DNA from 3 places in the Janthinobacterium sp. HH104 genome. Region 1 is predicted to be linked to each of the others. Evidence: predicted binding sites of a transcription regulator. Region 1 holds the regulator's gene; each other region holds the start of a gene.

Region 1 (10,513 bases):
AGGCACGAAAGTGACGGACGTGGCCAATGGCGCCTTCATCTCGTATGACAGCCGCAAGGAAGTATTCAAGATGGAAAATTCCGACAGCGGCACCAGCACCTCCGATGGCGGCAGCGTGCGCATGGTGATCCAGCCGAAGACCAAGGCGCCTGAAGCGGAGAAAGCGCCGGCCACGCCTGCGCCAGGAAAGAAATAATGGACAATACTCGTTGCGGCAGCACCCTGATCGTTCGCGGTCTGCAAAAAACCTATGGCAAGCGGCAAGTCGTGCATGATGTCTCGCTGCAAGTCGAATGCGGCGAAGTGGTGGGTTTGCTGGGCCCGAACGGCGCCGGCAAGACCACCTCGTTCTACATGATCGTCGGCCTGGTGCCGTCGGACGGCGGCAGCATCGACATCAGCGGCGTGGACATTTCCAGCCTGCCGATCCACCGCCGCGCGCAGATGGGCCTGTCCTATCTGCCGCAGGAAGCGTCCGTCTTCCGCAAGATGACGGTGGAAGACAATATCCGCGCCGTGCTGGAAATCCAGACCGTCGAAGGCCGTCCTTTGAAGAAGGCCGAGATCGAGGAGCGCCTGGATAAGCTGCTGGCCGATTTGCAGATTGAAAAGCTGCGCGAGAACCAGGCCCTGTCCCTGTCGGGCGGCGAGCGCCGCCGCGTGGAAATCGCCCGCGCGCTGGCCACGGATCCCCGTTTCGTGCTGCTCGATGAACCGTTCGCCGGCGTCGATCCGATCGCCGTGATCGAGATCCAGCGCATCGTGCGCTTCTTGAAGGAGCGCAATATCGGCGTGCTGATCACCGATCATAATGTGCGCGAGACGCTGGGTATTTGCGACCGTGCCTACATCATCAACCAGGGCTCGGTACTGGCGTCGGGACGCCCCGACGACATCATCGCGAACGAGTCGGTACGCCGGGTCTATCTGGGCGAACACTTCCGCATGTAAGCCAATGAAACAATCATTGCAGCTGCGCACTTCGCAGCACCTGGCACTGACGCCGCAGTTGCAGCAATCGATACGCCTGTTGCAATTGTCCACCCTGGAATTGCACCAGGAACTCGAACAACTGCTGACGGACAATCCCTTGCTCGAGCGCCTCGACGATCCGCTCGACCGTTCGCTGCGCCTGCTGTCGGACGGGGCCTTGAGTTCCACGGCGGCGCCGGCCGAAGCGCCGCCCCAGCCGCCAGGCCAGGAGGCGCCCGCGGCGCCAGCCGAAGCGGAAACCTTTGACGGCGAGGCGGGCGAGGGTCCGGCCGCGGCGGATGGCGGCGACAGCGACTGGAGCGAGGCGAGCCGGGGCAAGGCGCCCGACGACGAAGATTCCCGCCCGCAACTCGAGGCCCATCACTGCACCCTGCGCGAACACCTGATGGAGCAGATGCGCGTGACGGTGCTTGAATTGCGCGACCGCGCGCTGGTCGAGCTGATCATCGACGCGCTCGACGACAATGGCTACCTGGAAGAGTCGCTCGACGACATCCTGGCGCGCCTGCCGGAAGAGCTGGAAATCGACGCCGACGAGATGCGTACGGCCTTGTCGCTGCTGCAAAGTTTCGATCCGCCCGGCGTGGGCGCGCGCAATGCGTCCGAATGCCTGGCGCTGCAGATCAAGCGCTTGCCGCACATCGCCATGGTGACGCGGCGCATGGCCCTCGTCATCGTGGAAAAGCACCTGGCCTGGTTTGCCCAGCGCGATTTCAACAAGCTGAAAAAAGCCCTCGATTGCGACGATGAAGACTTGCGCGAAGCACAGACGGTGATTCGCCAGTGCAATCCGCATCCGGGCGCCGTATTCGCCTCGGACGTGTCCGATTACGTGGTGCCCGACGTCGTCGTCAAGCGCGCGCGCAATGGCTGGCAAGTGACCCTGAACAACGACGTCATGCCGCGCCTGCGCGTCAACGCCATGTACGCCAACCTGCTTAAGCAGGGCAAGGGCGAGGGCGCCATGGGCGCACAGTTGCAGGAAGCCAAGTGGCTGATCAAGAATATGCGCCAGCGTTTCGACACGATCCTGCGCGTGGCACAGGCAATAGTAGAAAGACAAAAGAACTTTTTCTCGCACGGGGCCGTTGCCATGCGCCCCCTTGTGCTCCGTGAAATAGCTGATACACTGGGTTTACACGAGAGTACTATCTCGCGGGTAACAACTCAAAAGTACATGCTGACCCCGCACGGCATGTTCGAGTTGAAATATTTCTTTGGTAGCCACGTCGCCACCGAAGCGGGGGGCGAAGCGTCATCGACGGCGATACGGGCATTGATCGTGCAACTGACAGGAGCAGAAGACCCTAAAAATCCTTTATCCGACAGTAAGATTGCGGACATGCTGGGGGAACAAGGCATGGTGATTGCGCGACGTACTGTTGCCAAATACCGGGAAGCGTTGAAAATTCCGCCAGTGAGCCTGCGTAAGTGTTTGTAAGTTTTTTTCGGTTCCTCTGCGGGCCGGATAGGATGGACCGCACGAACCCGATCATCTTTAGGAGTGTGTATGAATCTCACCATCAGCGGACATCATCTCGAAGTGACACCAGCCATCCGTGAATACGTACAAACGAAGCTGGAACGCGTGAAACGTCATTTCGATCAAGTTATCGATATCGCCGTGATTCTGACCGTGGATAACCTCAAAGAGAAAGAAAAACGTCAAAAGGCCGAAGTCAACCTGCGTTTAAGTGGCAAAACCGTCTATGTGGAAAGCCTGGCACAAGACCTGTATGCCGCGATCGATGCCCTGATCGACAAGCTCGATAGGCAAGTGATGAAATACAAAACCAAAGTGCAAGGGCACGGTAAAGAGGCGATCAAGCATCTGCCAGACAACTCCGAGGAAGACGCCGTCGTCGCCGTTTAAGGCCACCCGCTTCCAGCAGTTGTGATCAACTAAGGGCGCACATTGCGCCCTTTTTTGCGCCTGGACCTTTTGAATGCAATCTTCCCCGCGCAGGCGCTAAAATGTTTGTACTTTTACTTTTTTCACGCCTGCCATGAGCGACTTCGTCCAGACCTCCATCCGCAACCGCACGGGGCACATCGTGCTCGACCGTCCGAAAGCCTTGAATTCCCTGTCGCTGGAGATGGTGCGCGCCCTGAGCGCTGCCCTGCTGGCCTGGCGCGACGATCCGCAGGTGGACGCCGTCGTGATCCGCTCGAGCAGCGAGAAAGCACTGTGCGCCGGCGGCGACATCCGTTTCTTCTACGATGCGGGCCTGGCCACGCCGCAAGGCGGCAGCGCCTTGCTGGAAGATTTCTTTACGGAAGAATACGCGTTAAATCATGTGATCCATTTCTATCCGAAACCGTATATCGCCGTGATGGATGGCGTGGTGATGGGCGGCGGCATGGGCGTGGCGCAAGCCGGACCCGGCAACCGCCTGCGCATCGTCACGGGCCGCACGCGCATGGCCATGCCGGAAGTTAATATTGGCTTGTTCCCGGATGTGGGCGGCAGTTATTTCCTGTCCCGCCTGGCCGGCCAGCTGGGCCTGTACCTGGGCTTGACGGGCTTGACGATCAACGCGGCCGACGCCCTGTACACGGACCTGGCCGATGTCTACCTGCCCGAGGCGCAGATGGGGGCGCTGCTGGCCCTGTTCGAGTCGACGCCGGGCGAGGCCTTGCCGGTCGCCATCAAGGCGCTGGCGGCGCCGTTCCAGGCCGAGGCGGGTATCGCCTCGCTGGCGGCGGCGCGCGTGGCGCTGGACCGTCACTTCGGCGCCGGCTCCGTGGCGGCCATCATGGCCTCGCTGGCGCAGGACGACAGCGCGTTCGCCAGCAAGGCGCTGGCGGCCATGCGCCTGCGCTCGCCTTTGATGATGTCGGTAACTCTGGAATTGCTGCAGCGCGGGGCTCACTTGGGCGTGGCCGATTGTCTGCGTCTGGAGCGCACGGTGGTGCGCCACAATTTCGAGCATGGCGAAGTGCTCGAAGGCGTGCGTGCGCTGGTGGTCGACAAGGACAATGCGCCGCGCTGGAACCCATCAAGCCTGGACGAGGTCGATGCTGCCATGGTGGCGCGCTTCTTCGCACCGGTCTGGCCGGCGTCAGCGCATCCGCTGCGCCACCTGAATTAACTAGCTACGTTCGCGGTGGCGCAGCACGACGCGCTCGTTGGGGCCGAAGTATTGCGCCAGCCGTTCCGCCATGTACACGGAGCGGTGCTGGCCACCCGTGCAACCGAGGGCCACCGTCAGGTAGCTGCGGTTGTCGGACTTGAATGACGGCAGCCATTTTTCGATGAAGGCGCGGATGTCGGCCAGCAGTTCCAGCGCGCTCGGCTGCGCGTCGAGGAAGGCGATCACGGGCGCGTCGCGGCCGTCGAGCGGGCGCAGCGCCAGGTCGTAATAGGGATTGGGCAAGGCCCGCACGTCGAAGACGAAATCGGCGTCCAGCGGCACGCCCAGCTTGAAGGCGAACGATTCGAAGAACAGGGTCAGCGGCGCGCGTTCGGAAGCGATCATATCCTTGATCCAGGCGCGCAATTTGTTGGCGCTCAGCTCCGACGTGTCGATCACGTGGCCCAGCTGTTCGATGGCCGACAGGCGTTCACGCTCTTCCGAGATGCACTCGATCAGGGTGCGGCGGCTGGCCGGATTCTGGTTCGGGCGCAATTCATGCGACAGCGGATGGCTGCGCCGCGTTTCCGAGAAGCGCGCCACCAGCGAATGCGTGGTGGCCGTCAGGAACATGACCTTGACGTCGTGTCCCTGGTCGCGCAGCAGCGCCACATTGTGCGGCAGGCTGACGAGCGACTCGGCGCTGCGCGCATCGACGGCGACGGCCAGTTGCGGTGTACCTTCGTCGAGCAGGGTTTGCACCAGGCTGGGCAGCAAGGCCGGTGGCAGGTTGTCGACACAATAGTAGCCGGTATCTTCCAGCACATTGAGCGCGACGGATTTACCGGAGCCGGATATTCCGGTGATAAGGACGATATGCATAGCCCGATCATACAATAAAGATCGGCACTCTGCTCCAAGGCAATTGTCTTTACAAATTATTGCAATTTGGACTGTGGTATTTCTTTGCTGCACACGTCAACCATGTTGTCGGATTACGCGGGGCTTTGCCCCGCCTCGGCGGCCCGCTAATCCGACCTACGTTGCTAATCGCCACTCATGGCGAGTCGTCGGTGCAGCAGGGAATTCACGCAGCACTGCTGCGTGCCTGCGTAACGGTTCGCCCTTGCAAGGGCGAACTCCTTGGCAACATTAATCGCCACTCATGGCGAGTCGTTGCCGCTCCATGAACTCCTGCAAGGTATCGATGCCGCGCAGTTGCAAAATGGTATTGCGCACGGCCGCTTCCAGCAGCACGGCGATGTTGCGGCCGGCGGCGACGGGGATGACGACCTTGCGCACGGGCAGGCCCAGCACGTCTTCCGTGGGGAACAGGAAAGGCAGGCGCTCGACTTCTTCTTCCAGCGCGTTGCGGCGCACGAGATGCACGATCAGTTTCAAGCGCATCTTGCGGCGCACGGCCGTTTCGCCAAAGATGGCCTTGATGTCGAGTAAGCCCAGGCCCCGCACTTCCAGCAGGTTTTGCAGCAGGGGCGGGCAGCGGCCTTCGATCATGTTCGGCGCGATGCGCGAGAATTCGACGGCGTCGTCGGCCACCAGGCCGTGGCTGCGCGAAATCAGTTCCAGCCCCAGCTCGCTCTTGCCCAGGCCCGAATCGCCGGTGATCAGCACGCCCACGCCCAGCACGTCCATGAACACGCCATGCATGATGATGCGCTGCGCCAGTTTTTTGGACAGGTAGACGCGCAGGAAGTCGATCACTTGCGCGGCCGGCAACGGGGTGGAGAACAGGGGAATGTTTTGCTCGTCGCAAATGGCGAGGATGTCGGGCGGCGTTTCCAGCCCTTGCGCGATGATCAGCGCGGGCGGGCCGCCGGCGATCAGCTCGCCGATCACGTGGGTACGCGTATTGACCTTCAGGCGCTGGTAGTAATTGATTTCCTGGTGGCCGAAGACCTGGATGCGGCCCGGATGGATCAGGTTCAAGTGGCCGACCTGGTCGGCGGCCGACGAGACGTCGCCCGAGATCAGGCGCTCGCCGCCGGGGAAGCCGGCGAACCAGCCCAGTTGCAGACTTTCACGATTATCGTCGTACAGGCGTTGTATCGTCAGCGGCGTTTGCAACATGGCAGTCTTCTTCAGGAGTGGAGGAATACCTGAAGTTTAACCCGCCGCTTGCAGACTGGGTTGCCAATTGACGATGCGCGAATGCACGGATTTCGGTTCCGGATCCGTGGCCAGCGCCGTACGGAAGGCATCGTCGGAAAACATTTCGGCGATTTCCGACAGGATTTCCAGATGTTGCTGAGTGACATGATCAGGAATCAGCAGGAAAAACAGCAGATTGACGGGCTTGCCATCGGGCGATTCGAAGGGAATCGGCTCGGCCAGGCGCACGAAGGCGCCCAGCGGCGATTTCAAGGTTTTACTGCCCTTGACTCTGCCATGCGGCACGGCCACGCCATGGCCCAGACCCGTCGAGCCCAGGCGTTCGCGGGCAAACAGATTGTCCGAAACGGTAGAGCGGGCGATGCCGTAATTGTTTTCGAAGATCAGGCCGGCTTGCTCGAAGGCGCGCTTTTTACTGGAGACTTCCAGGTCCAGCAGGACGTTTTCGAGGGATAATATTTTGCTAAGATTAGTCATGACACTCAATGAAATGGTGCAATGCGCAGAGGGCTTGCGAGCCGAATTATAGGCCTGTTTCGGCGGCCTGTAACGCCAATTCTCAACAGTATACGCCCGCTGCGGGCGCAGTGGGCGCTACAGCCCACGTGGCCATCATTTTAGCAAAAAAATAACATCGGCGTGTATCGGCTATTTCTTGATTAAAAACACGGCGCGCGCCGGTTTTTCCGCCGCCGAATGCCGATTTTCCGATTTTTCAGCGTCTGTGACATGCTCTGCGGCACTACTGCAACGTTGTTTTAAAACACAGCCAACATTCCTGCTGGCATGGTTGCGTGGTGGTGTCTGGTGTTACTGGCGCGCATTGCGCAGATTGCCCGGCATCGTACCCGTGCTGAAATTGCTGCGCCATGGATTGATATCGAGGCCGCCGCGGCGCGTATAGCGCGCATACACGGACAGTTTTTGCGGCTTGCACTGACGCAAGATATCGACAAAGATGCGCTCCACGCATTGCTCGTGGAATTCATTGTGCTCGCGGAAGCCGATCAGGTAGCGCAACAGGCTTTCCTGGTCGATCTGCGGCCCCGCATATTCGATCTGCACGCTGCCCCAGTCTGGCTGACCCGTCACCAGGCAATTTGATTTGAGCAAATGCGAGACGAGTTTTTCTTCCACGGGCGCTTCATTCAGGGCGGCTTTCAGCAGCAGCGGCGAAGGCGTGTATTGCGTGATTTCCAGGTCGAGGCGGTCGAGCAGTACGCCGTCGAATTCGCCCATTTTCAGCTTGCCGAAATCTTCCTGCAAGGTCAGTTCCACTTGCACGGGCGCGCCGAAGCCGTTCGACAAATCCTGCTTGAGCAGGGCCAGCAGCGCTTCGGGGTTGTCCAGCTTGGTCTGGTTGAACGAGTTGAGGTACAGCTTGAACGATTTCGACTCGATGATGTTCGGCGAATCGGCCGGCGCGCTGACCTTGGCGATGGCTACCTGCGGCTTGCCGCGCTGGTTCAGCCACGACAGTTCGTACGCATTCCAGATATCGAGGCCGAAGAAGGGCAAAGTGCCGCGCAGTTTCAGCTCGTCGCGCTTGCCCTGACGTGGAATCGGAAACAGCAATTCCGGCGCGTAATCGGTGCGGTAGGCGGAGCTTTTGCCCAGGGGAGATTGTTCGGCGAGATCGTTGGTGGTGGTCATGGTCGTGTGGCGTGAATTCAGTCAAGGACGCATGGTAGCCTATTTCACCCCAACGGCAAGGACCGGGGTCAGACCCGACGGGTCTGACCCCAGCATGTGCAGTTGGGTTACTTCCCCATTTACCCCAGGAATAATTTATACACAGGATTGCTGCTCTCATCCCAGTAACGGTACCCGAGGGTATCGAGGAAGCGGGCAAATTCGCCCATCTCATCGGGCGGCACTTGCAGGCCGATCAGGATGCGGCCCACGTCGCCGCCCTGGCTGCGGTAATGGCACAGGGAAATATTCCAGTTCGGCGCCATGCTGTCGAGGAAACGCATCAGCGCACCGGGGCGCTCGGGAAATTCAAAGCGGTACAGCAGCTCGTCCTGGGCCAGCCGGCTCTTGCCTCCCACCAAGTGGCGGATGTGCGACTTGGCCAGTTCGTCGTGGGTCAGGTCCAAGGTCTTGAATTCGTGCTCCTCGAAGGTCTTCGCCAGCACGCTCGACTCATGCCGGTCGGCAATTTGGATGCCGACGAATACGTGCGCGGCTTTTTCATCGCTGATGCGGTAATTGAATTCCGTCACGTTGCGCGCACCGATGAGCGAGCAGAAACGCTTGAAGCTGCCCCGCTGTTCGCGCATGGTGACGGCAAACACGGCTTCGCGGAATTCGCCCAGTTCAGCCCGTTCCGCGACGAAACGCAGCCGGTCGAAATTCATGTTCGCGCCGCTGGCGATGGTGACCAGGGTTTCATTGTTGACGGGGTGCTTGGTCAGGCTGGCCCGTTCCACATAGGCTTTGGCGCCGGCGATGGCCAGCGCGCCGGACGGCTCCAGAATGCTGCGCGTATCCGTAAACACATCCTTGATGGCGGCGCAGATGGCGTCCGTGTCGACGGTGATGATTTCATCGACATACGCCTGTACGAGACGAAAGGTTTCCTCGCCAGCCAGGCGCACGGCCGTGCCATCGGCAAACAGGCCCACGTCGTTCAGGGTGACGCGTTCGCCCGCCTTGAGCGAGCGGGCCATGGCGTTCGAATCGACGCTTTGCACGCCGATGATCTTGATGTCGGGGCGAATCTGTTTCACGTAGGCGGCAATGCCGGCGATCAGGCCGCCGCCGCCGATGGGCGCGAAGATGGCGTGGATGGGGCCGGCGTGCTGGCGCAGGATTTCCATGCCGATCGTGCCCTGGCCGGCGATCACGTCCGGGTCGTCGAACGGGTGCACGAAGGTCAGCTTCTGTTCCTTTTCCAGGGTCAGCGCATGGTTATAGGCATCCGTGTAGGACTCGCCGTGCAGCACCACTTCCACGTTCACGCCGCCGCGTCCCTTGACAGCCTCGACCTTCACCAGCGGCGTGGTGGTCGGCATGACGATGACGGCACGGCAACCCATGCGTGCGGCGGACAGGGCCACGCCCTGGGCATGGTTGCCGGCCGAGGCGCAAATCACGCCGCGCTTGCGTTCCGCTTCGCTGAGCTTGGACATCTTGTTGTAGGCGCCACGAATCTTGAAGCTGAACACGCTTTGCATGTCTTCGCGCTTGAAGTAAATCTGGTTGTTCAGGCGCTGCGACAGGGCAGGGGCCAGTTCCAGCGGCGTTTCGGTGGCGACGTCATAGACGCGGGCGGTCAGGATTTTCTTGAGGTAGTCGATGTTCATAGTCTGCAAGCAAGTGATTCTGGGCCAGAAAGGGTCTGGAGCGTGTCTGTCGATAGCGGCGGCGCCGCGGCGGATAGCCTGGCGACAATAATGCTCTGTGGAACTGCGGGCGGGTATGCCTTTGCCGGCCGGCGCGATGTGTGCGGCGCCCAGGCTGCTCTTCATTATAATGGAGAGCCTTACTGCATCGCGAAGTGTTCCATGATCGAATCCGCAATCGCCTGGCTGCTGCAGCTGATCGCAGCACCGGAAGTCGGGCTGACATCGGTCTTTCTGATCAGCTTTATTTCCGCCACCTTGCTGCCGCTCGGCTCGGAGCCGGCCGTGTTTGCCGTCATCAAGGCCAATCCCGCGCTGTTCTGGGCCGCCATCGGCGTGGCCACCCTGGGCAATACCCTGGGCGGTATCGTCGACTACTGGCTCGGCTACCGGGCCAAGCAGGCGTTCGCCAAGGAGCGCGACACGCGCTGGTTCCGCTGGCTGGCCCGCTATGGCGCCAAGACCATGCTGCTGGCCTGGCTGCCGCTCGTGGGCGACCCCCTGTGCACTTTGGCTGGCTGGCTCAAGCTGCCGTTCTGGCCCAGCGTCGCCTACATGGCCGTCGGCAAGTGCGCGCGCTACCTGACCATGACGGGCTTGCTGCTGTACGTGCCCGATGGCGTATGGCACCGGATCGGCCAGATGCTGGCCTGAATGGGACTGCCTGCAACGCCAGTTTGCCCCATTTTTGGGCAGGTCGATAGTTTGCAATAGAGTCCGATTCTTGGCATTTTTGCGTCAAAAAATCATGGAAACTGGTTTTTTATTCGCGTAAAAGAAGGCTTTTCCATATTTGCTATGGGGGCGGATGAGGTGCTTAAACCTTGGGCGGCATAAGGCTGTTCCCGCATGGTGCGGCGCAATAAGATAAAATGGCCCTTTAGGGTCCAGTCTATATCGTCACCACACTCCATGAACGCTCCCGCACAAATCCAAGCTTTACTGGCAGAAACGCCGAATGGTCCCGCA
Region 2 (10,513 bases), on a different contig from region 1:
GGGGCGCCGCGCCCGACGCAGGCGGCCCAGCGCCGGCTGGCCCGCTAAGTTTTCGTCATAGCGGGAACTTATCGCCTGACCATCTGTCAAATTCTTCTTGGTCCTTAGCGGACGCATAGTAGAGGTGAGCATGACAGATGGTTTTTCCTATCACGCGGCATTTGCCCGCAACCTGGGCTGGGTCACGCAGGCGGAGCAAAACAGCTTGCGCGGCAAACGCGTGGCCATTGCCGGCATGGGCGGTGTCGGCGGCGTGCACTTGCTGACCCTGGCGCGGCTGGGTATCGGCGCTTTCCACATCGCCGATTTCGACACCTTCGATATCGCCAACTTCAACCGCCAGGCCGGCGCCATGGTCTCCACCCTGGGCCAGCCCAAGGTGGCCGTGCTGGCGCAGATGGCGCGCGACATCAATCCCGAACTCGACATCAAGCAGTTTCCCGACGGCATACACGACAGCAACCTGGCCGAGTTCTTTGCCGGTGTCGACCTGTACGTGGACGGCCTGGATTTCTTCGCCTTTCCCGCGCGCCAAGCCACTTTCGCCACGTGCGCCCGCCTGGGCATTCCCGCCATCACGGCCGCGCCGCTGGGCATGGGCACGGCCGTGCTCAGCTTCATGCCGGGTGGCATGACGTTCGAAGAGTATTTCGGCTGGGGCGACTTGCCCGAAGAAGAAAAAGCGCTGCGCTTTCTCGTCGGGCTGGCGCCGGCCGGCTTGCACGGTCCTTACCTGGTCGACCCGTCCGCCATCAACCTGAAGGAGCGGCGCGGGCCGTCGACCATCATGGGCTGCCAGCTGTGCGCGGGCGCGGCCGCCACGGAAGCCTTGAAAATTTTGTTGAAACGCGGCAAGGTGATGGCGGCGCCGCACGGTGTGCATTTCGACGCCTATCGCAACAAGCTCGTGCATACCTGGCGTCCCGGCGGCAACCGTCATCCGTTGCAGCGCCTGACGATGGCCATCATCAAGCGGCGACGCGCCGCGCAGGGGGCATAAATGGCGCAAGCACTGTTGAACGATCCCGTGCTGGAAAGCATCCTCGACCAAGCGCGCTGGGCGCCCAGCGGCGACAACACGCAGCCGTGGCGCTTTGAAGTCGTGGACCCGCGGCACGTGGTCGTGCATGGTTTCGATACGCGCAGCCACTGCGTGTACGACCTCGACGGCCATCCCAGCCAGCTATCGCTGGGCGCCTTGCTTGAAAGCATGGCGCTGACGGCCAGCTGTCACGGCTTGCGCATGGAAGCGCGCCGGCGCCTGTCCATGCCCGATACCCTGCCCACCTTCGATGTGCACCTGATCGACAGCCCCGGCATGCTGCCCGATCCGCTGGCGGCCTTCCTGCCGCAGCGCAGCGTGCAGCGGCGGCGGCTCAGCACGCGCAGCCTGCGCGCCAGCGAAAAGGCGGCGCTGGCGGCCAGCTTGCCGTCCGGCTATGGCGTGCAGTGGTTCGAGGGCGGGCGCGCGCGGCTGGCCTGCGCGCGGCTGATGTTCGACAATGCAAAGCTGCGCCTGACCATGCCCGAAGCGCACAAGGTGCACCGCGACGTGATCGAATGGGGCGCGCGCTTCAGTAACGACCGCATCCCGGAGCAGGCGCTCGGCGTCGATGCGATGACGGCGCGCCTGATGCGCTGGGTCATGCACAGCTGGCGCCGCGTGGATTTTTTCAATACCTGGCTGGGCGGCACCATTGCCCCGCGGCTGCAGATGGACTTGCTGCCGGGCCTGTATTGCGCCGCGCATTTCGCGCTGCTGGCCGATGCGCCGCCGCGCCATATCGACGATTATGTGGCGGCCGGCCGTGCCATGCAGCGCTTCTGGCTGACGGCCACGCAGCTGGGACTGCAATTGCAGCCGGAACTGACGCCGCTGATCTTTGCCCGCTATGTGCGCGAGCGGCGCACCTTTTCGCGCACCGATGGCATGCAGGAAATGGCGCAGGAGTTGGCCGTGCAATGCCAAGGCGTGCTGGGGGCGGCGGCGGTCGAACGGGCCGTGTTCCTCGGACGCATCGGTGCGGGGCCGGCGGCCAGTGCACGCTCCTTGCGCCGTCCGCTGCAAGACTTGCTGGTGGCGCCCACAACGGGGCAGTAGCGCGCGTGACGCCGTGCGCGCCACGGCGTCAGCATCAGTGCCGGTGCCGGCGCCGTGGCGCCAGGCACGCCAGCGCTGCCAGGCCCGCCGCCAGCAGCGGCAAGGTGCCGGGCAGCGCCACCGGGGTGACGCCTGGCACGTAGGCCAGTTCGGAACTGTTCAGCATGTTCAACACGAGGGTGTAGTTGCCCGCCACCAGGTTGTCCGTGATGGCGCCATATTGCCCGCCGCAGGTCTTGCCGGTGCCCGTGCCCGTGGGCGCGCCGCAGCCGCTGGGGTCGTACGTGAATACGCTGCCGCTGGTGAGCGGCGTTTGCGCGTAGCCCGTATTGAGGTTGGCGGCGTCGGCCAGTTCGGTGCCGCCCAGGATGCCGGAGCCCAGGCTGCCGTCGGGCGCCCAGTTGAAGACGATCTGGCCATTGTCATCGATGATGCTGAACGTCATCGCCATATTCGTCGTGGCCGCCGAGCCCGTGCCGGCCAGCGCGTCCAGGTACAGCTGCATGAAGGGCAGGGCCTGGAAGTCGAAGGCCAGGGTTGCGCCCGGCTGGCCGACGACGAAATTGATGGCCAGGGCCGTGCTGGAACCGTTGCGTCCCGAGGCGTCGGCGCTGCCGCCGCCCGTCAGGAAGGTTTCCGCCGCATTCACCGTATGCGTACTGGTCGAGCCCGGCGGGAACGGGGGAATTTGCGAAGTGATGATTTGTGCCTCGCCGCGCGCATACGCGGCGTTGCCCATGCCTTGCTGGGTAAAATCATTTTGCCCTTTGGTCACGGCGCCGCGTGTCGCTTGCGGCGCGTCGATCTCATTGCTGCCACCGTTGATGACGCTGCTGCCGTTGAGCGTGGCGGTGGTGCGCGACAGGTCGATATTGCTGATCAAGGTGGTGGAACCGGTGGGATTGCTGATGACCAGGCCAAAGACGCTGGTGTAGGAATAGCCGTAGGCGGCGGCGCTGGCAGTGCCGCTGCCGGCCAGCAACAGCAAGGCCAGCAGGGCCATTGAAAGTCGGGTGCATAAAAATGTAGTCATGAAAATCCTCATCTCCTGGTCGGCCGCGTTGTAAGGAAAACCGACAGGCTTGCCGCATAAAAAAAAGGCGAGGAGACTCCCTCGCCTGTGAATCCCCCCTGTTGCCTGGTTCAGGCGGCAACTTTGCGGCGGCGGGCGTAGCCCAGGCCGGCCAGGCCCAGGCCCAGCAAGGCCAAGGTGCCCGGTTCGGGTGTCGCCGCCTGTTTCACCAAGTCCACGCTTTCTACCGCATTCAAGGTCAAGGTGTAGTTGCCGGCCGTCAAAGCATTGCTGACGGAGCTGAAGTTGCTGCCGCACGCTGTACCCACACCGGTGCCCGTGGGCGTGCCGCAGCCGGAAGGGTCGTAGGTGAACAGATTGCCGCGCGTGAGGAAATTGGTCGCCAGGCTGGTGTTCAGGTTGGCGCCATCGGCGTTTTCCGTGCCGCCGAAGATGCCCGAGCCGATCACGCCGTCCGGCGTCCAGTTGAATACCGTCGCGCCGGCCGCGTCCGTGATGGTGAAGGTTACGACCAGGTTGGCCGTGGCCGTGGACAGCTGCCCGACCGTGCTTTGCAGGAAGACCTGCATGAAGGGCGACGCCAGGAAGTCGAAGCTCAGGGTTGCCGTGGGCGAGCCGACGACGAAATCGACCGAGAAACCCGTGGTCGAGCCGTTGCGCCCGGACGCATCGGCCGTGCCGGCAGGCCCGTCAAGGTGGGCTTCGGCCACGTTGACGGCCTGGGTGGAGGTGGAGCCTGGCGGGAACGAAGGGAACTGCGTGCTGACGATTTGCGCATCGCCGCGTGAATAGTTGCCTGCCGGGCCTTGTTGCGTGAAGTCGTTTTCGCCCTTGATGACGGGGCCGACGTTGGCGCGTGGGGCATCGAGCGAGCCGGCGCCACCATTGATGACGCTCACGCCATTCAGGGTGGCCGTGCTGCGCGAGATCGTGGTGCTGTTGGCCACCGTGATCTGGCCCGTCGGCACGGCGATCACCAGGCCGAAGATGTTGTTGTACGAATAGCCGTAGGCGCCCGCCTGTGCGCTACCGGCGGCGCACAGCATGGCCAATGCCGCTGCGGCCGGGAGCAGTTTCAGTTTCGAGAGTTTCATTGTATTCACCTCATGGTTGAGTGAGTCTGGAAGTCTTGCCTGAGACCTGTCGGCAGGTGCTCATGGCCAGTACCTAGCGACTTCCATGCCAACGCATGAGGTTCTTTTAAAATCAATGACTTGGCGTGCTTTTGTTGACGCGGTGCAAGCTTTGCCGGATGCGCTGTAAGAAAAACCGACGCCAGCCTTTCAAGGCTGTCCGCCTTGTGGCAACGAGCCCAGCAGGGCGTGCATATGGGGCAGCAAGCGTTGCGCGGGCACATAGTCGCGCATGGCCGTGGCCAGCTGGCGCGCCGCCAGCTTGGCCCGGCCATCGTCGAGCATGCGCGTGGCGGCATGGCGCAGAGCGGTTTCCTGGAAGCGGTCGGCGCGCAGCAGCAGGCCGGCGCCGGCGCCCACGATGCCGTGCATGTTGAGAAATTGGTCGAGGTTGTTGGCGATGCCGATGACGGGCACGCCTGCCGTCAGCGCTTGCTGGCTGGTGGGGCTGCCGCCGTTGCAGATCACCAGGCTGGCGCGCCGGGCGGCCGCGTCGCCCGGCAGAAAGGGCGCGACATAGGCATTCGGTGGCACGGCATCGACGCGGATGGTGCCGGCCGTGGCCGCCAATACGGTGACGGGCAGGGGCGCCAGCGCGCGCAGCACGCGCGGCAGCAATTGCCCCTGGCCTGAACTGCCCAGGGTGACATAGATGATGGGCCGTCCGCTGCTCAGTTCCGGGCGCTGCCACCAGTCCGGCAAGTCGAGCGGCGGCGCCCAGATGATGGGACCCAGGTAGTCGTGCGTGGACGGCATGCCGTGCGGCGGGAACAGTTGCGGAATATCCGCGTACAAGGTGCGGTCGGCATCCGTATAGATGCGCCGCAGGTCGCTGCCCAGCGATGGCAAGCCATGGCGGCGGCGCACGCGGTTCAGGGGCACGGCGTGCGAAGCGAAGGCCAGCGGGCGGATCAGGCGGAACAGGGGATCGGCCAGCCAGATGGGCAGCACGCCCGTCAGGGGCAGGTTGGGCACCGTGTAGTGCTGGCGCACCCAGGGACTCCAGTAGGCGTTGCTGACGGTAATGTAGGGAATGCGCTGCAGGCGCGCGCTGACCGACAGCGACAGGCGGAAGTCGCCGATCACGAGGTCGGGCTGGACGGCATTGAGCAGGCGCAAGTCGTCTTCCACATACGCGTGCAAGGTGCTTTCCGTATACACGGGCTTGCCGTGCGCCAGCGCCTGCAGAAATTGCAGCGATGAAATACTGTCGATGCGCCAGCGGCGGAACGGGGCTTGCTTGAAACAAAAGTCATACCCATCGGCGCAGGCAAAATGCACCTCGTATTTTGCCTCGTCCAGGCCCTGGGCTAGGCTCAGGGGACGGCCAACATGGGCCAGGGTCACTGCCTCGGCCATAAAGAGGATTTTCTTGCGCGCCATAGGGGTCGCTTGTACTCGTGCTGGAGGGGATGCCTGCGAAGTTGGAGTGGCGCCACGCCGTTTAGTTCCCCTGCAGCGGGCCAATGGCGGGCGCCAGGATTTGGCTGCATCAGCTACAGTGGGGCAAAGGAGGCCACCATGCAGCCACAATTCCATCTTGCCCCGCTGCGTGCGCACAGCACGCCCGAACCCGATATACCGCCACCGCCCGAAGGCGATCCCCTCAAGCCGCCGCCAGAACCGCCGCCGCACATCGACCCCGTGCCGGTCGAGGAACCAACGCCGCCACCACCGCCCGTGAAAATGCATTGAACGGTTCTCGGACCGTGGCGCCGCGCCATGGGTGGCGGCGGGCAGGCGCGCGCGATGTTTATTTCCAATCGGAAATTGAAGGCGCGGGCCTCGCCAGAGGCACGCCATTTAAACAACAAAAATGCGCATAAATGTTGCCGAGCGGATACAAATCAAGCTCCAACTGCTGAGTGTCATGCGGCCGTCACGATTCTGTTCTTATAATGAGACATCATAAAAATTCTTGTACAGGAGACCATCGTGGGCAATTCCTTGCATAACAAAATCTACCTGGGCCGGCGGCCTGTGATCACCAGCAAACACCTCGTGGCGCTGGCCCTGGCGGGCGCCGTGGCTGGTTGCGGCCTGGCATGGCTGCTGCTGCGCAGCTACAAATAACGCTCGTCACGCCCGTGTTTCCGTCGCCTGGCCGCATGGCGGGCGGCGGTAGATTCACGTTGCCTGTTGCCGATGCGCAGCGGGGCGCGTACCATGGGGGCCGAACACCTGGCCTTTTATGGAAAAGTAATGAAGAACGAGAAATTAACAACCGATGAATATGACGCGCTGGAGCAAGTTGCACGCGGCATCAAGACCGAGCGCCCCAGTGCTTGCGTTGCCCGCAATGCCAAGCGCCTGTCGGGTCTGAAGCTGCTCAGCTATGCGCGCGATGGCCGTCTGTCCATCACCGAGAAAGCACAACAATTGCTGTTCCTGCGCCGCTGCATCATGGGTTTGCGCGCTGTCGCCACCGATCCGCTGACCAAGCTCGATACGGACGTGGCGTATTTCCTGGGCAAGAAAGCCCACATCGTGGCGCGCGCCGAAGGCGAAGGCCACGACATTTCCGACAAGGGCCGCGAATCGCTGGCCGACATCGACACCCTGGGCCTGTAAGGCTCACAACCGGCCCCTGGGGCCGGTTTTCACATCTTCCCTCACTTTTAATTTCCCCCTTGGAGAACACTTTGGACAGCGCGATGAACTGGTCGGCCCACGAACTGACGATGACGGTCCTGATGACGCCCGATATGGCCAACTTTTCCGGCAACGTGCACGGCGGCACCATCCTCAAATACCTCGACAGTGTCGCCTACGCCTGCGCCAGCCGCTATTCGGGCAGCTATGTGGTGACCTTGTCCGTGGACCAGGTGATGTTCCTGCAGCCTATTCACGTGGGCGAGCTGGTGACGTTCCTCGCCTCGATCAATTACACGGGTACGACGTCGATGGAAGTGGGTATCCGCGTGGTAACGGAAAACATCCAGCAGCGCCTGGTGCGCCATGCCAACAGCTGCTACTTCACGATGGTGGCCGTGGATGCCAACCGCAAGCCGGTGGCCGTGCCGCCGCTGGTGCTCGAGACGCCAGAGCAGCACGCGCGCTTCGAGCAGGCAAAGCTGCGCAAGCTGTCGCGCCAGAAGGTGTCGAAGAAATAAAGGCAGCGGACATGAAAAAACGGCCACCAGAGCGATCTGGTGGCCGTTTTTTATTGCTTGCCGCCGGCTGGCGGCATGGCGCCGTGATTAACGGTCGCCGTAGCTGCGGCGTGCGCCATCGGTGCTGCGCGGGTTGGAACCCTTGTAGCCGCCGCCGGTGCTAGGTGCGCCGTCTTTGCGTGGTGCGCCTGGCTTGCTGAACGTGCGTTGGCCTGGCTTCGCGCCGCCACGGTTGTCGCCTGGTTTCCAGCCGCCTGGACGGGCGCTCGAACGTGGTGCCGATGCCGTTTTCTTCGGTTCGAAACCTTCGATGACATTGACCGGGATCAATTGCTTGGTAAAGCGTTCGATGCGCTTGACGTTCATGCCTTCAGCGTGGTTCACCAGCGAGATGGCCAGGCCATTACGGCCAGCGCGGCCGGTACGGCCGATGCGGTGGACGTAGTCTTCAGGGAACTTCGGCAGATCGTAGTTGAACACGTGGGTGATCGTTGGCACGTCGATACCGCGGGCGGCAACGTCGGTGGCAACCAGCACTTTGACCTGGCCGCGGCGCATGCCGTCCAGGGTGCGGTTACGCGCGCCCTGATGCATGTCGCCGTGCAAAGCGGCAGCCGAGAAGCCTGCGATGTTCAGACGGTCGGCGATGGTGTCGGCGTCACGCTTGGTGGCGGTGAACACAACAGCCTGGTCCAGCGATTCGTCGCGCAGCAGGTGGTCCAGCAGGCGATTCTTGTGCGACAGATCGTCGACGAAGTGGACGCGCTGGGTGATGTTTTCATGCTTGTTGCTCGAGCTTGCCACTTGGATGACCAGTGGGTTCTTCGTGATGCGGCGGGCCATGTTGCCCACGACGCCGTCCAAGGTTGCCGAGAACAGCATGGTTTGACGGCCTTCTGGCGTCGCTTCCACGATTTTTTCGATGTCGTCGATGAAACCCATGTCCAGCATGCGGTCGGCTTCGTCCAGCACCAGGATTTCCAGTTGCGAGAAGTCGATCTTGCCCGAGTCCATGTGGTCGATCAGACGGCCAGGGGTGGCGACCAGAATCTCAGGATTCTTGGCCAGCAATTGCATCTGTTTAGGGTAAGGCATACCGCCCAGAATCGACACAGCCTTGATGCGGCGGATGCCGGTGCTGTACTTGTCGGTGTTGGTGGTTACTTGCAGGGCCAGTTCGCGCGTTGGCGTCAGCACCAGCATTTTTGGCTGGGCAGCCTTGAAACGTGGACGCTCGCCGCGGGCGCGCGATGCTTGCATTTCCTGGTTTGGCGTCTTGCCGGCGGCGCTTTGTTCGGCGCTGGCCAGTTTGTGCAGCGACGGCAGCATGAAAGCTGCGGTCTTGCCCGAACCGGTCTGCGACGAGACCAGCAGGTCACGGCCTTCGATCGCGGCTGGAATCGCTTGCGACTGTACCGCGGTTGGCGCGGTGTAGCCCGATTCGGTCAGTGCGGCGATGATGGACGGATGCAGGCCTAAGGATTCAAATGTCATTCTTTTCTTTCGTAAAAATCAGCGTTCTTGCAAAAAGCAGAACGCAAAATAGCAACGCCAACCAAAACGAAATGACTCAACTAGAAAGAAATTTCGGCACAAAAGCTTTGCGCCGGGACGGTGTCAGGTGCGACACACAAGGCGGGAGGGCTTTATAAGCGGCATCCTGTGGATGCGCTAAGGCTTGCGAAGCTGCTAAGTTTGTAGTGCATGACTGCGGTGTTGCCATCGCTTCAAGGGAACATATTGCAGCGCACAACGACACTATACCGTATTTGACGCCGTTTTGCACGGGCTAAATGGGAAGAAACGAAAGTCCTACCACGTTTTGCGCATGTTTCCTATGTGAAATCAGTAGGAATACGCAGTTTTCGCCCGTTCAGTTGAGCATGGCCACGATGTCGGCGGGCAGCGGCGGCGCCTGTCGCGTTTCCCTGGCCAGATTGATTTGCCGGGTGACCTGCGCCAGTTCGACCAGGCTGCGTTCCAGCTGATACGTTCCCTTTGCGTGCAGCCACGCCAGTACGTCGTCCAGGTGCCAGATGGTGGCGCTGCCTTCATGCACGGGCACGGGGAAGCTGTGGCGGTATTTGCTCATCAGCTTGTGCAGGTTTTGCCGGGACAGGCCCAGCACTTGCGCCACGTCGGTCAGGCCCACGAAGTCGGGCGAGGCCTCGACCAGCACGGCCTCGGGCACGATGGCCTTGACGTCGGCCAGGGCGCTGAGCAGCGCCTCCCTGGCATTGCTGGCCTCGCGCGTGAATTCCAGTGCCAGGCGTCCCGCTTGACCGATGCCGACCAGGGCGTCGTCGCAACCGCCACTGCCCAGGCGCCCGGCCAGCGCGTCGAGGTCGTGTTCGTGGTCGGGCAGGCGGTACTTGAGAGTGAAGATGTAATCCATGATGGTTATCCTCTGGATTTGCGTTGCATGCAGTCGTGCATCAGTTTGTTGAAAGTGCAATTGTCGACCACCCGGCGGATCGCCCGCGCGTAGTTGCCCGGGTTTTTCGGCGTGCTCCAGATGCAGGCGATGCAACCTCTCCACAGCGGCAGCCGTCGTCATTGTAGGGGCGACATTTTGCCCCAGGCATGGCTGCCGCCCACTTCCACTCGCCAGCCCTGGCTTTCCGCGTGGCGCAGCGCCGCTTCGATTTCTTTCCTGGGATGCGAGGAGCGCGCCATGCGATGCCTCCAATGTAGGTCGATATTTCGAGGTTGTCAAATGACAACCACAAAATATCGGCCATCACCGCATCACTCTACTTCGGGATTGACAGCCATCACTTGCGAAAAGCCGCCATCGACATAGGTAATCTCGCCCGTGATGCCCGAGGCCAGGTCGGACAGCAGAAAGGCGGCCGTGTTGCCGACCTCTTCGATGGTGACATTGCGCCGCAGCGGGGCGTGTTCGGCCACAAATCCCAGCAGTTTACTGAAATCCTTGATGCCCGAAGCGGCCAGGGTCTTGATGGGGCCGGCGGAAATGCCGTTGGCGCGGATGCCGCGCGGACCCAGCGATTCGGCCAGGTAGCGCACGGAGGCTTCCAGCGACGCCTTGGCCAGGCCCATGGTGTTGTAGTAGGGTACGGCACGTACGGCGCCCAGGTAAGTCAGGGTCAGGAGTGACGCGCCCGGATGC
Region 3 (10,513 bases), on a different contig from region 1:
AACACGGGTTCGTGCTGCGACAGTACGGCGACATCGAGAAAACTGCCCTTCGGATCGATGGCGATCAGCAGATTGACGGGTACGCCGGAAAAGCCGGGAATGGGCGCCAGGTCCACCGACTCAAAAACGTAGCCGACCAGCTCTGTCGCCGTGGCGTTTTGGCGGAACAAGGGCCAGACGGGCAAATCGGTCTCCTTGTCGCCCACGACGATGGGCGCGGGAAAACGCCGCGCCAGCTCGGCCTTGGTGAGCACACCGGCCCAGGCCTGTCCGAGGATAAACAGGAATAGCCAGCAAGCTATGAACAAGCGCATTATCCGCATGCATGGTGCTCCGTGCGGCGCCCTGTCGCAAGGCGCCGCGTTGTTGAGTTAGAAGAAAATAATGCCGCCCAGGGACACGCCATTCATCTTCGCTTCGCCGCCGGCAAAACCTTTCGAGCGCGTCTGGCCCAGCTCGCCTACCAGGGTGATCGCGCTGTTGAGCGAGTAATACGCGCCCAGGGTCAGGTTGGCGTTCGACTTCAAGCCGCCCGTGCCGGCCGTGTTGTCGTCGTTCTTGCTGATGCCGTAGGACAAACCCAGCTTCAGCTTGTCCGTCGTTTTATACGTGCCTTGCAGCAGCCAGTTCTTCGATTTGGTATCGCCCTGGTCCGCATCGGACAAGATACCGAGCCCCTTGCCGCCCTGGAAGTTGACCAGTACGCTAGCCGGGCCCATCTGGTACGAGCCACCCACTTCCACGCCGCGCATGGTCAGGTCATCGACTCCTGGCGTTTTCGAGGTGAATTTTTGCGACTTCACGCCGAGCCACGCCTTCAACCCTTCCTGCGCATACGTCAGCTGCGCCTGCACTTGCGGACTCGACTTCGAAGAATAGGTCGAGCCTGCCACGATGGGCGTATCGGAGACCGGACTGACCAGCGCCACATCGACGCCAACGCCACCCGACTTCGGCGAGCTGTACATGATCTGGCCATAGTTGCCCAGATAGGTATAGCCGGCGCCGATATGGCCCAGGGTCACGCGGCCACGCTGCGTCGCCTGCACGGGTGCGCCCGAACCCAGCAAGGTCATGTCGGACAAAATCGCGTTCGCGCCGAAGATGCCATAGTCGCGGCCCAGCTTGAAGGTGCCCATCTGCTCATTGCCAAACGTGAAGAAGGCTTGGCGCACGTCGACCACGCTGTTCTGGCTGATGGCGCTGTCCGTGGCCGTCGAGTTGTAGATGCCGATCAAGGCTTTCACGTCGTACTCGCCCAGCCTCGAGCTCGCCGAGGTGATCAAGCCGTTGGGCAGCAAGCCGTTGCCGATGGTGGTGCGGTCCTTCTCTCCGCCGCAACCGAGCGCCTGGCCGCCCAGCGCCAGCCCGCCCACCGCATCGCCCGAACACGACACTTGCGTGTAGTAGGCGTTGACGATGCCGCCCACCGACACGGTCCAGTCGCCAGCCTTGATATCGACGGCTTGCGCCTGTCCCACCGCTGCGATTGTCATGACACCGAGGCTCCCCAGCTTGATCCATGTGTTCATTTCTTCTCCTCTTTCTTCTCTGTTTTTAGTGTGCACACCAGTGATTGATGTACCTCAAGCTTTGGCAATAAGCGTGCCCAGCAAGCCTCAGAGGGAGAAAGAAAAAAAGCGTATTGAACGTGTGCAGCGGCGGATCAATCGCCACTGACAGTGTTCATTTTTTGACCGCAAGTATGCGTATCGGCCATCTAGGTAAACAAAAAACTGACGGCCTGGGCCGTCAGCAAAAAGAAAGCACCTGGCGGACAGGGAGACACCCATCCGTGTGGCCCGGGTGCTTCACCCCATTACTTCGATGCCAGCTTGAAGACCCACACGGAACCGCCCTGTTCCAGGAAGTTGACCTTCTTCGCCACTTCGCCGCCCCACAGCGGCACCGCGCCACCCCAGCCGGAAACGACGGCCACATATTGCGTGTCGCCATCCTGCCACGTGACGGGCGGCGCCACGACGCCCGAGCCCGTCTGAAATTTCCACAGCTCCTTGCCCGTCTTCGCATCGACGGCTTTCAGGAAACCTTCCGGCGTGCCGTAGAACACCAGGTTACCGGCCGTACTCATCACACCACCCCACAGCGGCGCGTTGTTCTTGATTTCCCAGACGATCTTGCCCGTCTTCGGATCGACGGCGCGCATGGCGCCGATGTAGTCGTCAAACAGGGGCTTGATGGTGAAGCCCGCGCCGAGGAAAGCGCCGCCCTTCTTGTAGCTGATCGGCTCGTTCCAGATATCCATGCCCCATTCGTTCGCCGGCACATAGAACAGCTTGGTTTGCGGCGAGTAGGCCATCGGCATCTGGTTTTTGGCGCCGAGGAAAGCCGGTGCGGCAAACACGGTCGTGCCCTTCTTGCCTTCCTCTCCCTTGGTCGGGTCGCCGGGGCGGCCGGCGGCGATGAAGTTGGGCCGGCCCGTCTTCAGGTCGATGCTGCTGGCCCAGGTGATTTTCTTCACAAACGGGAAGGCGTTCTGCAGCTTGCCCGTGTTGGCGTCAATCACATAGAAGAAACCGTTGCGGTCGGCCTTGCCGCCGTAGCGCTTGCCATCCATGTCGAAGGTGACGAATTCGTTGGCGCCGTCAAAATCCCAGGCGTCGTTCGGCGTGTTTTGATACGCCCACTTGATCTGGCCCGTTTTCACGTCCAGCGCCACGGTGGACGACGAATACAGATTGTCGCCGGGACGCAAGTGGCTGTTCCATGGCGCCGGGTTGCCGGTGCCAAAGTAGGCAAGCTTGGTTTGCGGATCGTAGGTGCCGCCCATCCACGTCGAGGCACCGCCCGTTTTCCACAGGTCGCCGGGCCAGGTCTTGTTCGCGGTGCCGGACACGCCATTGTCAATCGCCTTGCCATCCTTGTCGTAGCGGTGGCCCATGTGGCCCTCTACCGTCGGACGGCTCCACACGAGGTCGCCCGTCATGGGGTTGCGCGCTTCGACCCGCCCCACGATGCCGAATTCGCCACCCGACACGCCCGTCAGCAGCAAGCCTTCGGCGATCAGCGGCGCGGCCGTCATCGAGTAGCCGGCTGCATAATCGTCGACTTTCTCTTTCCAGACGATCTTGCCCGTGTTCTGGTCCAGCGCCACCAGGTAGGCGTCGAGCGTGCCGAAAATCACCAGGTTGCCGTACAGGGCCGCACCACGGTTGACCACGTCGCAGCAGGGCATGATGCCGTCTGGCAAGCGATGCTCGTACTTCCACAGCTTGGCGCCCGTTTTCAAGTCGACGGCAAAGATGCGCGAATACGATGCCGTGACGAACATCTTGCCGTTATGAATCAGCGGCTGCGATTCCTGGCCACGCTGTTTTTCGCCGCCAAACGAGAACGACCAGGCCGGCACCAGCTTGGCCACGGTCTTGTCATTGATCTGCGTTAACGGCGAATAGCGCTGGCCCTGCGTGCCCATGCCGAACGACAGGACGCTGGCTGGATTCTTCGCCGTGCTGTCGAGCATGGCATTGGTGACATTGCCCACGTCAGCCGCCTGGGCCAGCGATGCCAAACCCAAACCGACGAGTATCCCCATAATTTTTTTCTGCACAATCATCTCCCTCTGTTTTATTAGTATGTGTGTGTATCAAGTCTTGCGGTGCTCATGCGGCTGGGCATGCAGCAAGGCGCACTCTTCATCGGTGAACAGGCGCGAACGCGTCAAGAAGCGCTTGCCCGTGCCGTTGTCGAGTGAAAACATGCCGCCATTGCCATCGACCACATCGATAATCAACTGGGTATGCTCCCAGTACTCGAATTGCTCGAGTCCCATGTAGAACGGTGTACCATTCAAATTGCCGAGATAGATGTCGGTATCGCTGACATCGAACTCGCCCAGCGCATAGCACATGGGCGCGCTGCCGTCGCAGCAACCGCCCGACTGGAAAAACATCAGCGGGCCGTGACGCTGGCGCAACTTGTCCATCATTTCCAGCGCCGCATCGGTGGCGACCACCCGGGCAATTGCTGCACTCATGGCATCCCTTTCTGCGCGCCGCGCCTGGACGACAGGCGCGGCGCGTGTACCGGTTTAGAAGAAGCCCAGCGCTTTCGGGCTATAGCTCACCAGCAAGTTCTTCGTTTGCTGGTAGTGATCGAGCATCATCTTGTGGTTTTCGCGGCCGATACCCGATTGCTTGTAGCCGCCGAACGCGGCATGGGCTGGATACAGGTGGTAGCAATTGGTCCACACGCGGCCCGCCTGGATGGCGCGTCCCATGCGGAAGGCGCGCGAACCATCGCGCGTCCATAAGCCGGCGCCCAGGCCGTACAAGGTATCGTTGGCAATCGCCAGCGCGTCGGCCTCATCCTTGAAAGTGGTCACGGACACGACCGGTCCAAAAATCTCTTCCTGGAAAATGCGCATCTTGTTGTTGCCCTTGAACACGGTCGGACGCACGTAGTAGCCGCCTTCCAGATCGCCCGCCTGCGTGTTGCGCTCGCCGCCGGCCAGCACTTCGGCGCCTTCCTGGCGGCCGATGTCGAGATAGGACAGGATTTTTTCCAGCTGCTCCTGCGACGCCTGCGCGCCGATCATGGTGGACGAGTCGAGCGGATTGCCCTGCTTGATGGCGGCCACGCGCTTCAAGGCACGTTCGATGAATTTTTCGTAGATCGATTCCTGGATCAGCACGCGCGATGGGCAGGTGCAGACTTCGCCCTGGTTCAGCGCGAACATGGCAAAACCTTCCAGGCACTTGTCGAAATAATCATCGTCGGCATCCATCACGTCTTCAAAGAAGATGTTCGGCGACTTGCCGCCCAGCTCCAGGGTGACGGGAATCAGGTTTTGCGCGGCATAGCCCATGATCAGGCGGCCCGTGCCCGTTTCGCCCGTGAAGGCGATCTTGGCGATGCGCTTGCTCGACGCCAGCGGCTTGCCCGCTTCCAGGCCGAAACCATTGATGATGTTCAGCACGCCCGGCGGCAGCAAATCGCCGATCAGCTCGATCAACACCATGATGGACGCCGGCGTCTGCTCGGCCGGTTTGAGCACGACGCAATTGCCGGCGGCCAGGGCTGGCGCCAGTTTCCACACAGCCATCAGAATCGGGAAATTCCACGGAATGATCTGGCCCACGACGCCGAGCGGCTCGTGGTAGTGGTAGGCATAGGTTTCCGCATCGATTTGCGCGACGGAACCTTCTTGCGCGCGGATGCAGCCGGCGAAATAACGGAAATGGTCGATGGCCAGCGGGATGTCGGCGTTCATCGTTTCGCGGATCGGCTTGCCATTGTCGATGGTTTCCGCCGTGGCGATCAGGCTCAGGTTCTGTTCGATGCGGTCGGCGATGCGGTTCAGGATATTGGCGCGCTCGGCAGGCGACGTCTTGCCCCAGGCATCCTTGGCGGCATGGGCGGCGTCCAAGGCCAGCTCGACATCTTCCGCCGTGGAACGGGCGATTTCGCAAAATGGCAAGCCCGTGATCGGTGTGATGTTAGGAAAGTATTCACCTTTTACCGGGGCAACGAATTTGCCGCCGATGTAATTGTCATAGCGTTGTTTGAAGGGATTGGCTACGCCCAGTTTGCTGATGTCTGCGAGATTCATGTCGTCCTCTATCGGGTTAATTAGAATGGAATTGCTGTAATTAAAATCAAACGTCCTGGTACAGATGGGGTGAGTACACGGAGTCTTCCGCAAATGCCGTGCCAGCTCGGCATCCCACTACAAACTTAGCCGCTTTTACCCTTGTTACAAGGGCCTAGCGTCAATACCGGTGTGCTTTTCAGCGCATGCCCGGGCTTGAGCCGCTGCACAATGGAACAGGTGTACCAGACTGGAACACCTGTTCCTGTGCCATTAACGAATCACCACGCCCCATGGCAATTCACCTACAGCAATATCGGCCACCTTGCGCGCGCTGGCCGTGTCGATGACGGAAACGCTGTTCGAACGGCCATTGGCCACGTACAGCTTGGCGCCATCGGGCGTGATGGCCATGTTCCACGGGCGCTTGCCGACGGGAATGGTGGCCGTGACCTCGTTGCTGGCCGTGTCGATCACCATCACCGTGCCATCGATACCGTTCGAGACATACACCTGCTTGCCGCTGGGATGGACCACGATGCCGTTTGCATTCTTGCCAGCGGGAATGGTGGCGATGGCCTTGCGCGCGGCCATGTCGATGACGTAGACGGCATTGACCAGTTCGCACGCCACGTAGGCGCGGCCCGAGTCCGGACTGAAACCGATGCCGCGCGGGCGCAATCCCACGGCGATGGACGCCACCTGGCGGCGTTGCACCACATCAATGACATCGACTTGTTCAGCCTCTTCCGCGCTGACCAGCAGCCAGCGCCCATCGGGGCTGAAAACGGCATGTTCCGGATTGCGTCCATGCACCTTGATATCGGCGAGCAAGACGCCCGTCTGCCCATCGAGCAAGGCCACGCTATTGTTTTCCTCGACGGCCACGGCCACGTAATGACCGTCTTGCGAAGCGCTGACGCCTTCGGGCGACTTGCCCAGCGCCACCGTGCGCAGGGGGGCGCCGCCAGCGTTATCGATCAGCAGCAAGGCGCTGCTGGCCGCATCCGTGACAAACAATTGCCGCCCGGTGGGGTCGGCGGCGATGCCGCGCGGACGCTTGCCGGCTGCAATCTGGCGCACGACCTGGTCGGTCGCCGTGTCGATCACGCTCAAGGTGCCCGATTTTTCATTGGGAACATAGGCAAATGGAGCAGCCTGGAGGGCGCTGCTGGCGAGCGCAGGCAGCAGCCAGCACACTTGGCGCAAGCGCGAGAAGAAGTTGGGCATAATCACCTTTCGATGGCAAAACACAGGAAAAGCGCGCGGCATCGGCGCATCTGAACATTGCTGTATGCAAACGCCATGCCACTGACACGCGTATAATTTCAGCCCACCAATGGAGACATGGCAGGCATATTGCTTGATACAACGATGCAGACCTGCGCCGCGCACGCGACCAAAGCAGGCTTTTATTCACATTGGAGAATCCGCATGCAGCACCGTTTCCGCCTGAACACCATCGCCAGCCTGTTTGTCGCCGGCAGCGCTACCCTCGCCCCTCACGTCTTTGCCGCCGAGGCAGCTGATCTGGCCGCCGGGCAACTCATGGATACGGTGGTCGTCAGCGGCAGCCGCATCGCCCATCCAAGCCAGGAAGTGCCGGCCTCGATCGACGTCGTCGACAGCGCCCGCATCCAGGATGGCCAAATCCGCGTCAACGCGTCAGAAGCGCTGGCCGCCGTGCCGGGCCTGGTCGTGCAAAACCGCCAGAACTATGCGCAAGACTTGCAAATCTCGTCGCGCGGCTTCGGCGCACGCTCGGCCTTTGGCGTGCGCGGCGTCAAACTGATCAGCGATGGCATTCCTGCCAGCATGCCCGACGGCCAAGGCCAGGCCGCCACCTTCAACCTCGATACGGCCGAGCGCATCGAAGTGCTGCGCGGACCGTTTTCTGCCATCTACGGCAACCACTCGGGCGGCGTGATCCAGCTGTTTTCCAAGGATGGGCAAAATCCTCCATCCGTCGAATTAAATGTGGTGGGCGGCAGCTACGGCACCAACAAAGTGGACTTGACGGCGCAAGGCCAGGCAGGCGGCATCGGCTACGTGCTCGACGGCTCGCGCTTCCGCACGGACGGTTTCCGCGACCACAGCGCCGCCACGCGCGAACAGGCGTTCGGCAAGATCACCGTCAAGCCCAATGCGGACAGCAAGCTGACCATCGTTGCCAACAGCCTGCACCAAGGCAACACGCAAGATCCGCTGGGCGCCACCTGGGCCACGTTTGCCCGCGACCCGCGCGCTGGCGAAACCGATGCGAACGACACGCAAAACCCGAAGCGCACCCTGGCCGAGCGCTACAACACGCGCAAGAGCATCGACCACCAGCAAATCGGCGCCACCTATGAACAGTCGTTCGGCGACGACCGCCTGCATGTGATGGTGTATGGCGGCAACCGCGACGTGATCCAGTACCAGGCTTTTACCAAAGGCTTCCAGGCACCGCCCAGCCATTCAGGCGGCGTGGTCGACTTCCAGCGTGAGTTCTACGGCATCGATACCAACTGGCTGCACGTGAACCAGTTGGCCGGCGGCAAGCTGAGCACCACCATCGGCATCGATTACGGCCGCTCCAGCGATGACCGCACCGGCTATGAAAATTACATCGGCAACACGTTTGGCGTGAAAGGCAAGCTGCGCCGCGACGAGCAGAATGTCGTCTCCAGCCTCGATCCCTATATCCAGGCGGAATGGCAAAGCGGCCCATGGCTGCTGAGCGCAGGTGTGCGCTACAGCAAGATGAAAGTGTTGGTGAACGACCGCTATCTCAGCAATGGGAACGACAGCGGCAGCCTCGAGTTCAGCCACACGACACCGGTGCTGGGTCTGCTGTATAAACTGACGCCGAACGTCAACGTGTACGCCAGCGCCGCGCGCGGCTTCGAAGCGCCTACCTTGAATGAACTGTTTTACTCGGGCACGGGTGGCGGCTTCAATTACCAGCTGAAACCGGCCACCAGCACCAACCTGGAAGCGGGTATCAAGGCGAGGATCGCCAACAACACCCACGTAAACGCGGCCGTGTTCCAGATCAAGACCAACGACGAACTGGTAGTCGACAAGTCCAGCGGCGGGCGCACCAGCTATCGCAATGCAGGTAAAACCTTGCGCCAAGGTATGGAAGTGTCGCTGGAATCCAGCCTGCCATATGGTTTCACGGCAAAAGTAGCACTGACCAGCCTGCACGCCGTGTATGACCAGGCGTTTGGCAGCGTACGCGAAGGCAGCCGTTTGCCTGGCGTGCCCAGCGCCAACCTGTTCGCGGAACTGGCGTGGAAAGATACGCTCGACCGCTTTGGCGCGGCGCTGGAAAGCGTGGCCAGCAACCAGGTCTACGCGGAAGACAGCAACATCGAAAAACCGGCGCCCGGCTACACGGTGTTCAATGCGCGCTTCAACGCCAAGCAAAACGTGGGGAACTGGCGCTTCAAGGAATTTGCCCGCCTGAACAATCTTTTCGACAAGACCTACGTGGGCTCCGTCATCGTCGGCGACAGCAACAAGCGCTACTATGAAGCGGCGCCAGGACGTAACTGGCTGCTGGGTGTCAGCGCCCAATACTCGTTTTAAGAACACCTGAGAAAAAGTCCATGGCCGCGTTGCATTGCCTGGTCGTACTATTCGTACTGCCTGCGGCAATGCGCCTTGCCCTGAACATTTTTCAGGCGTTCTTATGACAATAAAGCCCGCACATCTTCCGATGCGCGGGCTTTAAAACCAGAGCAAGCTACTTCAGGGCCGCGCTTCCTTCACGCCATACTTTTCAAAGATGGTTTTCAGTTCGCCGCTGGCCGCCATCTCGTTCATGGCTGCCAGCAGCAACTTGGCCACGTCGAGCTGTTGCTTGCTGACGGCCAGGCCCACGGCCCAGCCTGCACGCGGCAAGCGGGCGAACGCCACTTCGCTCAAGGGGAAAGCGGGATCGCTCTTCAGCACCGATTCGATTTCCGAACGGTTGGCCAGCACGGCGTCGAGCTTGCCCGCCTGCAATTGCTGCAAGGCTTCCGCTGCCGTATCGAAGATGCGCACGTCGTCGCGGTATTTGCCATTGTCTTCGCCCAACATCAGCATGGCCGCGATCGACACCTTTTCCACGCCGATACGCTTGCCGGCCAGCGAAGCGACGCCGTCGAATTGCGGCACGGATTGCGCGCTGCGCACCAGGCGCACGGTTTCCACGTAGTACGGTGCGAAGATCTCGACCTTGTCGTTATCCGCCATCAACTTCTTGTCGACTGGCACATGCAGCATCACGTCGGCGGGGCCATAACCGAGGTAATGCCCCTTCCACACCATATTGCGCAAATCGTCGTTCAGATTTTCGCCGGCGGGAAATGGCAGCAAACTCAGTTTCAGCCCCAGCTTTTTCGCCAGCGCTTCGGCGATGTCGATATCGATCCCTATACCCTTGTCGGAAAACGGCGCGAACTCGTTATATACAGCCACTTTCAGGCTGCCCGACTGCTGCACTTTCTGCCAGTCGGCGTGCGCCGGCGCGGCTGCGCACAGCGCCAGGCAAGCGAGCGAGATCATCGCGCGCACGCCCCGGAGTTGATATGAACGCATGGGACTCCTTCGTGATCAGTGTGGCTTAGTTGGATTCGCGGCGCGTTTCCAGATAGGTCTTGATGGCCCACATGGCTTCCTGGTTGAACACGCCTTCGAACGGCGGCATGTACACGGCGCCATTGCGCACTTTACCGTGACGGATGGTGGTCAGGTAGTAATTGTCCGTCTCCTTGTAGCAAGCCTGTTTCTTTGTCTCATTCTTGATACCGAAGCAATCGCGGTCCAGCTGGCGCAAGTCCGGCGCGATACCTCCCGAGATGGCTTCGATGCCGTGGCAGCGGGCGCAATTCTGGTTGTAGGCCGAGGTGCCGACCGTCAGAGCCAGCTTGTTGCCGCGATACGGGTTTTGCTCGAGCCACTTGTCGCCCACCTTCGGCAAGCCCGTGGTGT

What was found. The regulator sigma-54, encoded in region 1, starts transcription at its own class of promoters, with help from an activator protein. The targets are predictions, from matches to a motif close to TGGCANGNAANCTGCTTT.
Positions count from the first base shown of each region.
Region 2: the regulator sigma-54 is predicted to act here: its motif matches at 4,302-4,319, upstream of JAB6_RS07390 (EDSAP-1 family PEP-CTERM protein).
Region 3: the regulator sigma-54 is predicted to act here: its motif matches at 6,845-6,862, upstream of JAB6_RS04615 (beta-propeller fold lactonase family protein).

Region 1 covers NZ_LRIB01000054.1:92,356-102,868, forward strand. Annotated here, with positions in the region: gene lptA (lipopolysaccharide transport periplasmic protein LptA) at 1-196, shown strand, start outside; gene lptB (LPS export ABC transporter ATP-binding protein) at 196-951, shown strand; gene JAB6_RS25110 (RNA polymerase factor sigma-54) at 956-2,434, shown strand; gene raiA (ribosome-associated translation inhibitor RaiA) at 2,504-2,866, shown strand; gene JAB6_RS25120 (enoyl-CoA hydratase/isomerase family protein) at 3,000-4,085, shown strand; gene rapZ (RNase adapter RapZ) at 4,086-4,949, opposite strand; gene hprK (HPr(Ser) kinase/phosphatase) at 5,220-6,155, opposite strand; gene JAB6_RS25135 (PTS sugar transporter subunit IIA) at 6,192-6,674, opposite strand; gene queF (NADPH-dependent 7-cyano-7-deazaguanine reductase QueF) at 7,008-7,850, opposite strand; gene ilvA (threonine ammonia-lyase, biosynthetic) at 7,970-9,505, opposite strand; gene JAB6_RS25150 (YqaA family protein) at 9,707-10,198, shown strand; gene JAB6_RS25155 (DUF3683 domain-containing protein) at 10,457-10,513, shown strand, end outside.
Region 2 covers NZ_LRIB01000023.1:33,269-43,781, reverse strand. Annotated here, with positions in the region: gene JAB6_RS07410 (methyl-accepting chemotaxis protein) at 1-48, shown strand, start outside; gene JAB6_RS07405 (ThiF family adenylyltransferase) at 131-1,000, shown strand; gene JAB6_RS07400 (nitroreductase family protein) at 1,001-2,101, shown strand; gene JAB6_RS07395 (EDSAP-1 family PEP-CTERM protein) at 2,136-3,134, opposite strand; gene JAB6_RS07390 (EDSAP-1 family PEP-CTERM protein) at 3,245-4,228, opposite strand; gene JAB6_RS07385 (glycosyltransferase) at 4,418-5,650, opposite strand; gene JAB6_RS29260 (hypothetical protein) at 5,789-5,962, shown strand; gene JAB6_RS29255 (hypothetical protein) at 6,203-6,340, shown strand; gene JAB6_RS07380 (hypothetical protein) at 6,470-6,838, shown strand; gene JAB6_RS07375 (acyl-CoA thioesterase) at 6,922-7,380, shown strand; gene JAB6_RS07370 (DEAD/DEAH box helicase) at 7,468-8,874, opposite strand; gene JAB6_RS07365 (AlpA family transcriptional regulator) at 9,254-9,775, opposite strand; partial or broken gene JAB6_RS07360 (hypothetical protein) at 9,781-10,056, opposite strand; gene fabI (enoyl-ACP reductase FabI) at 10,129-10,513, opposite strand, start outside.
Region 3 covers NZ_LRIB01000015.1:5,153-15,665, forward strand. Annotated here, with positions in the region: gene JAB6_RS04590 (4Fe-4S binding protein) at 1-314, opposite strand, end outside; gene JAB6_RS04595 (porin) at 372-1,532, opposite strand; gene JAB6_RS04600 (PQQ-dependent methanol/ethanol family dehydrogenase) at 1,820-3,571, opposite strand; gene JAB6_RS04605 (DUF779 domain-containing protein) at 3,608-3,997, opposite strand; gene adh (aldehyde dehydrogenase) at 4,052-5,572, opposite strand; gene JAB6_RS04615 (beta-propeller fold lactonase family protein) at 5,825-6,781, opposite strand; gene JAB6_RS04620 (TonB-dependent receptor) at 6,986-9,124, shown strand; gene JAB6_RS04625 (ABC transporter substrate-binding protein) at 9,287-10,120, opposite strand; gene pedF (cytochrome c-550 PedF) at 10,146-10,513, opposite strand, start outside.